3 regions of the Sodalis sp. RH15 genome follow, and region 3 is predicted to be linked to each of the others. Evidence: riboswitches for the same ligand, from Rfam matches in the RefSeq annotation. Region 3 holds a riboswitch; each other region holds the start of a gene.
What was found. A riboswitch is a leader RNA that binds a small molecule or an ion and turns the genes downstream of it on or off. The one in region 3 is predicted to bind thiamine pyrophosphate.
Positions count from the first base shown of each region.

Region 1: it holds a riboswitch for thiamine pyrophosphate, as region 3 does, so the genes downstream of both, thiB (thiamine ABC transporter substrate binding subunit) here and thiC (phosphomethylpyrimidine synthase ThiC) in region 3, are expected to answer to the same signal.
Region 2: it holds a riboswitch for thiamine pyrophosphate, as region 3 does, so the genes downstream of both, thiM (hydroxyethylthiazole kinase) here and thiC (phosphomethylpyrimidine synthase ThiC) in region 3, are expected to answer to the same signal.

Region 1 covers NZ_CP178738.1:4,943,287-4,946,549, reverse strand. Annotated here, with positions in the region: gene thiP (thiamine/thiamine pyrophosphate ABC transporter permease ThiP) at 1-502, opposite strand, end outside; gene thiB (thiamine ABC transporter substrate binding subunit) at 478-1,458, opposite strand; TPP riboswitch at 1,502-1,620, opposite strand; gene sgrR (HTH-type transcriptional regulator SgrR) at 1,658-3,263, opposite strand, start outside.
Region 2 covers NZ_CP178738.1:4,460,291-4,463,553, reverse strand. Annotated here, with positions in the region: gene ACL2XO_RS20265 (helix-turn-helix transcriptional regulator) at 1-651, shown strand, start outside; gene ACL2XO_RS20260 (hypothetical protein) at 952-1,299, shown strand; TPP riboswitch at 1,329-1,429, shown strand; gene thiM (hydroxyethylthiazole kinase) at 1,469-2,263, shown strand; gene thiD (bifunctional hydroxymethylpyrimidine kinase/phosphomethylpyrimidine kinase) at 2,260-3,063, shown strand; gene ACL2XO_RS20245 (hypothetical protein) at 3,010-3,263, opposite strand, start outside.
Region 3 covers NZ_CP178738.1:5,940,346-5,943,608, reverse strand. Annotated here, with positions in the region: gene thiE (thiamine phosphate synthase) at 1-38, opposite strand, end outside; gene thiC (phosphomethylpyrimidine synthase ThiC) at 35-1,954, opposite strand; TPP riboswitch at 2,057-2,170, opposite strand; gene rsd (sigma D regulator) at 2,281-2,802, opposite strand; gene nudC (NAD(+) diphosphatase) at 2,896-3,263, shown strand, end outside.

The DNA.
Region 1 (3,263 bases), 1.0 Mb from region 3:
CCACCGGGATACTTTCCAGTCCCTGTAGCAGCAGCCGCGTCGCCAGCGGCAGGTTAAAAAAGACATGGGCCAGCAGGATACCCGGCAAACCATAAGGGGAGAAACCATAAGGCAAGTGCAGCGCCGCGCTTATCTGCGCCAGCCAGCCCTGGCGGCCGTAAACGTCCAATATACCGAATACCGCCACCAGCACCGGCATCACCAGCGTCATGGCGCAAAAGCGCAGCAGCAGCAGGCGGCCGGGGAAACGACGGCGAAAAAGCGCCCGGGCGAGAAAAATCGCCGGCAAGACCGACAGTACCGCCGACAGCAGCGCCTGCCAGAGGGTAAAACGCAGCACATGGCGAAGATAGCCGTCGGTCAGCATATCCCGCCATTGAGTGGCCGGGGCATTGATCCATAACGCGCCCACGGCCGACAGCGCAATGGCGGCCAGCAGCGCGGCCGCCAACAGTCCCGGCCACAGCCAGCGGGGGATTATTGGCTGACGGCGCGCAGCCATGTCTGGGTCCAATTGTTCCGTTGTTTCGCCACTTCCTGCGGCGTATAGGACAGCGTTTTTTGCGGCGGCTGGTCAAAACCGGCCGGCAGCGGAGTCTTTATCACCGGGTACATCCAGTTGCCGGTGGGGATGGTCTGCTGGAAGGCCGGCGTCACCATAAAATGCATAAACTGCTGCGCCAGCTCGGGATTTTTACTGGCGGCCAGTTGGCCGGCCACTTCCACCTGCACATAATGCCCTTCGCTGAAGGACGCGGCGGCGTAATTATCCTTTTTCTCTTCCACTATATGGTAGGCCGGCGAGGTGGTGTAGCTGAGCACCATATCCGCTTCCCCTTTCAGGAACAGCCCATAGGCCTCGCTCCAGCCCTTGGGCACGGTAACGGTCTTTTTCGCCAGACGTTGCCAGGCCTGTGGCGCGTCGTCGCCATAGACTTTTTGCACCCACAGCAGTAAACCCAGTCCGGGGGTGCTGGTGCGGGGATCTTCATAGATGATTTTCAGCGGCGCCGGGCCATCGATAAGCTCATGCAGGCTGGCGGGGGGATTTTTAAGCTTGTTTTTATCGTAGACAAAGGCGAAATAGCCGTAATCAAAAGGCAGAAAAGTAGCGTCATGCCAGCCGCCGGGCAGGGTAAGTCCTGCGGTATCCACGTTATGAGGTTTAAACAGATGGGTATCCTGGGCGGCCTGGATCAGATTATCATCCAACCCTACCACCACATCCGCACTGCTTTTTTTCCCTTCGATGCGCAGGCGATTGAGCAGCGCGACGCCGTCTTCCTGGACGATGAATTTCAGTTCACAGCCGCATTGGGCTTCAAAGGCCTTTTTGATAGCCGGGCCGGGGCCCCATTCGGAGGCGAATGAATCATAGGTGTAAACCGTCAATACGGGTTTTGCCCATGCGGGTATGGAAGCCAGTAAAATAAGGGAAGGTAACCATTTTTTTATCACGTTGCGCTCCTGAAAAGAAGTATGGCAAAGGAGTTCTGAGGCAGCGCGGCGCGCTCTCAAATCCCTTCGCCGGTATTAACCGGATCAGGTTCGACGGGTGTGGTCTCAGCGAAATTCACCGGCGGCATAGCGCCGGTGAATTTCGCACCCCGTTGAGAACGCGTTCATTGTAATGGGTTTGTTCGCCTCTTGACAGCGTTTAGGAATCCGGCGGCGCAAACCAGGCGGATTTGAAATCGAACCAGCCGAGGGCATTCATGCGCACGCCGCGCATGCTGCGTTGCCCTTGCAATATCATCCGGTGGTGAAACAGAGGGTGCAGGCGATAATCGGTGACCAGCGCGCTGCACCACTCCGCCAGCGGTAATTGCCGGCTGCGCCAGGTTTGCGCTATCCGGGCGAAATCAGTTTGCAGGCAGTGATGCAGTAACGGCATTTCATAGAAGGTCGCGAACAGCGAGAATTCCAGCGGCGGGGAGAAGTTGGCGCTGCCAAGCCAAATGTCGCTCTGCGCCGCGCCCTGATGCCAGGCTTCGTAGTTCAGGGTGTTGACGGTCAACTGGATATCCAGTCGCGCCAGGACCTCGGTCAAGGCGCGGCATAAATCATCAAATTCGGAATGAGCGTGGTAAACCGTCAGCCTGAGATGGGTCAGTCCCGACGGTTTCGGGCGCGCCTCGGCGACCTTGTTGTGGTGCCAGCGCGGCAGGATACCGTAGGCCGGCGACCAGTAGTGCTGATAGGCCGGTCCGGCCTGCACCAGCATGGATATCGGGTCGATGTTTTCGCAGAGCCAGCGGCGATGTTCCGGGTTTTGCATCAGCGGCGAGCGCTGGTCGAACAGAATAAAATAGCAGCCGTCCCCCAGGCGGGTTTCCAGCTCATCATGGCCGCTGTCGTCCCCTTGCAGTTGCACCCCTGAGTAGGTCAGCTCAGCGGTAAGATCCGGCAATACCCAGATATTCACCTCATCAATCAGCGCTCGATAGCCGAAATAGTCATCAAAAGCCCGGATTTTCAGCTGGCTCGGGCCATTGTTGACCACGGCATAGGGCCCGGTGCCGATGGGACGTCGGGTAAAATCAGGTAATGTTTGCCACTCCTGCGGCAAGATCATGGCCGATACGCTGCTCAGTAGCCAGGGCAGCCATTCGTCCGGCGCGGACAGGGTGATATCAACGGTATTGGCGGTGGCCGAGCTGACGCTATCCAGATGGCTGAACAGCGGCTGGTCTTTCAGGCGCAGCAGCGACAGGCGCACATCGTCGGTGGTCAGCTCGCGTCCATGATGAAAATGAATGGCCGGGCGCAGATAAAAACGCCAATGGAGCGCCGAGACCCGCTGCCAATGGTGGGCCAGATCCGGCTCCAGTTCCCCATTTTCCTCATTTATCCGGGTCAGGCCGCTGAAAATCTGCCGTACCACATGGTTCTCCGAGCGGCGCAGCGGCGTGCCGGGCAGCAAATTTTGCAGTGAACGATAGTAGAGGACCCGCAGAATATGCTTGCCTTGCCGGAAGCTGCGGCCCACATGGGACAACAGCATCTGGCGCACTACATCTTTGTCCCCCACCAATTGCACCAACTGGTCGATGCGATCCTGCTCCAGCAGGTCTTCGGCCCGCTGCTGTTGCAACGCCAGGCCGGTATAAAGAAACCGGAGATGTGAGTGTTTGCCGCGTCCGGCCTGGGAACGCCACTCCAGCCAGCCCATATCCTGCATCGCTTTCAGCAAGGAACGGACATGGCGCCGAGAGCAGCTGAGCACCAGCGCCAAATCCTGCAGAGTGGTCTCTTGCTCCTGC
Region 2 (3,263 bases), 1.5 Mb from region 3:
TTCAAGAATACTCATGTTTTTTGTTTTGCTTACTTAATGATGAACAAATCACACAGTTTTCCTGCCTCTATAATATCCGATTATCCGGCGGGCTGGATTAATCAATATAAAAACCATGGCTATCAAAAAATTGATCCGGTCATGATCATCGCATGCCGGAAATTTTCGCCATTTATTTGGCCTGACAATCCGGCGATAATCCATCAGCACAGTTTTTTCAATCTGTCGAAATTTTATCGTCTGAACAGCGGTTATACCTTCACGTTGCATGACGGCGACGACAATCTGGCGACGCTGAGCCTCACCAATCGCACCGGCAGCTCGGATTTTTATCGTATCATCGAGCAAAATAAGGAAAAATTCCAGATGCTGTTGATTACCACCCATGAAAAAGTGATCAATTTTATGCGCGCCGAAATGCGCGCTATGCAGCCTTACGGCGGCCCACCCACCCATGCACTGCTATCGCCCAGGGAAAAAGAAGTATTATTCTGGGCCAGCGCGGGTAAAACCTATGGCGAGGTGGCCACTATTCTTACCATCAGAGAAGGAACGGTAAAATTTCATATAAGAAATATTATTGATAAGCTTGGCGTTGTCAATGCTAAACATGCCATTAGCCGTGCCATGGAGCTCAAGCTTTTCAGTTAATGCTTTATGAACGATAAGGTTGGATAATATTATCTTCGCTGGTCTTGTGTGTTCTGTTTTATTATCCAAAATAAAAATTATTTAATTTTTATTAAACCAGATCCATATATTGATGTGCTAATTACATTCATTTTCTCAGGGTTTCACCTCGGAAAGCTAAAACCTGATGTTTATTGTAGCTGCGTTTATACCCTCTCTTTTAATCTAATCGGACGGGATACCGGCGCCGCGAAGTTGTAGACAGTGTCGGTAATAGACATTGAAAATACAGCAGGAAGCAAATAGGATTGATTATATTACATGTGTAAAATTATTGCCTCTTATCTGCTTTTTTTATTCCCATTGACGGCCTTCGCCTCCAATGTTGTTGATAAAGAGGTGCTGCAACGCATTTTGAATAACGTTTCCCATGAGTGCCTTGGCAATCCGGCCTGGCCAATCTCCCTGCCGGTGGATAACGATCCCTGGCTCTTGGGCCGTCTCGAGGCCTTGGCCGAGTCGGGGCTGGTTCAGCCGGCCTGGCTTGATAATCGCCCCGTCTGGCTGTTGACCCCCACCGGCGCAGGTTCCTCGCCTCGCACCGGCGATGGGTGCATCGGCCGGATGCTGTTGCGGCATGGCTTGCAGGAAGTCCCCTGCGATCGTTGATCTTTTCTTCCCGCACCCGGATAATCAACAGACTTGACTCGGGGTGTCCGTTGTTACGCAGCGGACTGAGATTTAACCCGCATAACCTGATCTGGATAATGCCAGCGTAGGGAAGTCACGGCGTCCCTTCCTCCGGATCCCGTCTTCTTAAACGCCGGCTGGGAGCAATATGACTGTACAACCTATGGAATTTCCCGGCCTGACCGCGGCCGCCTCCCTTGATTTGCTTCGGCAGCATGCGCCGCTGGTGCATTGCTTGACCAATGACGTGGTGCAGGCTTTTACCGCCAATACCCTGCTGGCGCTCGGCGCCGCGCCGGCAATGGTGGTCGATCCGGAAGAGGCGGCGCAATTCAGCGCCGTGGCCGATGCCCTGCTGGTGAATATCGGCACGCTGCGCCGCCGCCAGGCGGAGGCCATGCTGGCCGCCGTCCAGGCCGCTAACGAGGCCGGCACTCCGTGGGTACTCGATCCGGTGGCGGCGGGACCTCTTGCCTATCGAACCGGGTTCGCCCATAGTCTCCTGCCGCTGCGCCCGGCCGCCATCCGCGGCAATGCCTCCGAGATCCTGGCCTTGGCCGGCGAGAGCGCTCTGGGACGCGGCGTGGACAGTGCCGATGATTCCAGCCTGGCCCTGTCCGCCGCCCGGAAGCTGGCCACGGACTATCACACGCTGGTGGCGGTAACAGGACGGGTGGATTTTGTCACCGACGGGGAGCGGATATGGTCCATCAATGACGGCCATCCGCTGATGACCCGGGTGACGGGGACCGGCTGCGCGTTATCGGCGGTGGTGGCGGCCTTTTGCGCGCTGCCGGGGGATCGTTTGTCGCACGTGGCCGCCGCCTGCAAAGTCATGGCCCGCGCCGGCCGGCTCACCGCGGCTGACGTCAAGGGGCCCGGCAGTTTTGCCGTGGATTTCCTTGATAGACTCTATACTCTCCAGGGAGAGCAGCTGCAATGAGCCGCATCCGGAATCTCTTGACCATCGCCGGTACCGATCCCAGCGGCGGGGCCGGCATCCAGGCCGATATGAAAACCTTTTCGGCCCTCGGCGCTTACGGCACCACGGTAATTACCGCCCTGGTGGCGCAAAATACCCGCGGCGTGCAATCCATCTATCCCATCACTCCTGAGTTTGTAGGTGAACAGCTGGACTCGGTGCTCAGCGATGTGCGTATCGACAGCGCCAAAATCGGCATGCTGGGGCAGGGGGATATCGTCCGGGTAGTGGCGGAAAAACTCCGGCGATATCCCATCCCCTTCGTGGTGCTGGACACGGTTATGGTGGCAAAAAGCGGTGATTTCCTGCTGGCGCCGGATGCGGTGTCGGCGCTAAGGGATGAACTGTTGCCGCTGGCATCCATCATCACCCCCAACCTGCCGGAGGCGGCGGCATTATTGAACTGCCCGCCGGCAGACGATGAAAGCGGCATGCGTGAGCAGGGCCGGGCGCTGCTGGCGTTGGGTTGCCGGGCGGTGGTGATGAAAGGCGGCCATCTGCATGGAGAATCCAGTCCCGATTGGCTGATTACCGCCGACGGGGAGCTGCGGTTCGATGCCCTGCGGGTCAATACCCGCCATACCCACGGCACCGGCTGTACGCTGTCCGCCGCGTTGGCGGCGTTGCGCCCGCAATATGACGACTGGGAGCAAACCCTGCGGGCGGCGAAAGCCTATTTGCAGCAGGCGTTGCTGCATGCCGATGATTTAGAGGTCGGGCAGGGGATTGGACCCGTCCATCATTTCCACCAGTGGTGGTGACATGCCGGTTAACACACCTTCGGCGTAGCTCAACAGCGAGCGGGCATATTGCAGATGGCGGGCGTCGAAGACGTTAAGCGGATAGTGTTTCTCGGCGCGGTGGGGACGAATGCGCAGCGAAGGCACGAGTTTGTCCTGCTTTTTATCCGGTACCGCGGTAAAGATATATCCCGGCTGCAGGCGGTTGTCTTCATCGCGCC
Region 3 (3,263 bases):
TGGGCGGTGGGGGCAAAAGGTGCGTTGAGTGCATTCATTTAGCTATCCCCTCTTCAGTGGGCGTCAGATAGATTTCCCCGCCATGGGCGCGGAATTCGGCCGACATCGTATCCATGCCGCTTTGCTGAACGTCGATGGCCTGAGCGGCGGCATAATCCCTGACTTCCTGGGAAATCTTCATTGAACAGAACTTAGGACCGCACATGGAACAAAAATGCGCCACCTTACCGGACTCCTGGGGCAGGGTTTCATCGTGGTATGCGCGTGCCGTGGCGGGGTCCAGCGCCAGGTTGAACTGATCTTCCCAGCGGAATTCAAAACGCGCCTTGGACATGGCGTTATCGCGAATTTGCGCGCCGGGGTGGCCTTTGGCCAGATCCGCAGCGTGGGCGGCGATTTTGTAGGTGATTAGCCCTTGCTTCACGTCCTCTTTATTTGGCAGGCCCAAATGTTCCTTGGGCGTGACGTAGCACAGCATGGCGCAGCCGAACCAGCCGATAAGCGCCGCGCCGATGCCGGAGGTAAAATGGTCATAACCGGGGGCGATATCGGTTGTCAGCGGTCCGAGAGTGTAAAAGGGAGCTTCGTGGCAGTGCTCCAACTGCTCGGTCATATTGCGGCGAATCATATGCATCGGGATATGGCCGGGGCCTTCTATCATGACCTGGACGTCATATTCCCACGCGATTTTGGTGAGCTCGCCAAGGGTATAGAGTTCGGCGAACTGCGCCTCATCGTTGGCGTCCTGGATGGAGCCGGGGCGCAGGCCGTCGCCCAGCGACAGCGCTACATCATAGGCGGCGCAGATTTGGCAGATTTCGCGGAAATGTTCATACAGAAAGCTTTCCTTGTGATGTGACAAACACCATTTCGCCATAATGGAACCGCCGCGGGAGACGATGCCGGTTAACCGTTTGGCGGTCATGGGCACATAGCGCAGCAGCACGCCGGCATGAATGGTAAAGTAGTCCACCCCTTGTTCCGCCTGCTCCAAGAGGGTATCGCGGAACGTTTCCCAGGTCAGATTCTCCGCCACGCCGTTGACCTTTTCCAGCGCCTGGTAGATGGGCACCGTACCGATGGGGACCGGGCTGTTGCGCAGTATCCATTCCCGTGTTTCGTGGATATAGCGTCCGGTGGAGAGATCCATTACGGTATCCGCGCCCCAGCGCGTGGACCATACCAGTTTTTCCACTTCTTCTTCGATGGAAGAACTTACCGCCGAGTTGCCGATGTTGGCATTGACCTTCACCAGAAAATTGCGGCCGATAATCATCGGCTCCGATTCGGGATGGTTGATATTGGCGGGGATGATGGCGCGGCCCTCGGCAACCTCCCGCCGCACGAATTCCGGCGTGATATTTTCCGGCAGCTCGGCGCCGAAGCCATGGCCGGGATGCTGTTGCAATAGCACTTCGCCGCGGATTCGTTCACGGCCCATGTTTTCACGCAGCGCAATGAACTCCATTTCCGGCGTCACGATACCCGCCCGGGCGTAATGTAACTGTGTGACGCAGCGCCCAGGTTTGGCGCGCTGCGGCATATGGCCCGGTGCAAAACGGATTTCATCCAGACCGTCGTCGGCACGCCGCTCCCCGCTGTAACGAGAGCTTAATTCACTGACGGTTTCGGTATCCGCCCGGCGTTCGATCCAGTTGGCACGCAACGGAAACAAACCGGCGCGTACGTCAATGGATATCTCCGGGTCGCCATAGGGTCCGGCGGTATCGTATATCGGCACCGGCTCGTTCTGTTCATATCGGGGGGCGCTTTTATCACCGCCGATCATGGTCGGACTGAGCTGTATTTCACGCATCGGCACCCGGATATCGGCACTGCTGCCCTGTAAATAAATGCGGCGGGACTGGGGGAACGCCTCGCCTTTCAGGCGGTTGATAAAATCCTGGGCCTGTGCCCGCTGTTCGCGGCGGGAAGGAGTGGTGGGTAGAGACATAGCAATTCCTTATAAAGAAGTTAGGGAAAATTGCTTGTCCGGAGCGCTACGGGAGTAATAAGACAGGGCTGGAATCATATGTCGATCGACGATGATTCTTGGCGTTGAATTACTCTTGTTCCCTTCGCGGGTATTAACCCGATCAGGTTCCGCGGATCCCGAATTAACGGTCTCAGCCTGGCGTAATGTACGCGCTAGGCACTCCGACAAGATACCGGCTCATCACGAGCCAACGTTTGCTGACAAAGTGCCCCTACTCGTTGACGCCGGGGCGATTGGTCAGCGTTGCGGCTCAGATGAGCCGAAAAGGATGCTCAGACCCGACGCTAAGCCAGGCGCGAGGCATCCGGGTCATTATTGGCGGCGGGTTCCGAGGGCCGATAGTCCGCTCGGTGCTCCAACGCCTTTTGAATCAGCTTGTCCTCCAGCGAAAACCGGGTGCCCAGCGCCTCGCCGACGCCGGAAAGGGCTTCCTGGAACTCCATGCAGTTGTCATGATCCACGGCGGTCTCAAATTGGCTGTCATAAAACGACATGATTTGTTGCGTATTTTCCTGCAAAGCCTGGTAGATCTGCGTTATTAAAAGACGGTTGGGACCGCTTTCGTCCGCCTCCGGCACGATACGATCGTACACATGAAAATGGCCGGCGGACAGATAGTCCACGAGATGATGGCAAAAGTCGTCCAGCGCGTTTTCATCCAGAGGAGTATGCTTTTCTTTGTTGGGCTTAAGACCGATGAGATGGTAATAAGCAACCAGTAAGCCCCGGCGGGCCACCAGCCATTGGTCAATAAGTTCGTTACTGCCGCCAACCCGTTGAGCCAAGATTTCCAGCTGGTTTAACATGACAGACTCCGATGTAATAAAAGTAACGCTGCGTTATTTATCTTTTAAAGCTAAATTCTAGATTGCCAGTGAAAAAGGGGTAGTGCAACTAAAATGGAACAAGAACTCAGCGGTAACGAACACGGCTGGTGGGTCGTCAGCCAGAACAGCAAATTGTGGTTACCCCAAGGGGAATTGCCGTTTGGTTTGGCCTCCGCCTGGTCGCTGCAGGGGTTTACTGCAACCCCCATCGGCGAATGGGCAGGGTCTACCGCCTGGCTGGTACGCCATACCATGCCCCGGGATATGGGATCGGTCCGGCAGATCATTGACCAAGACCCCGGCCTGTTCCAATTGGCGGGGCGGGGTGTCCAACTGGCGGAATTCTACCGGGCCCACCGGTTTTGCGGCTACTGCGGACATACCATGCGCATTAGCGGCAAAGAGTGGGCTTGCCTGTGCGATCATTGCCATGAACGCTA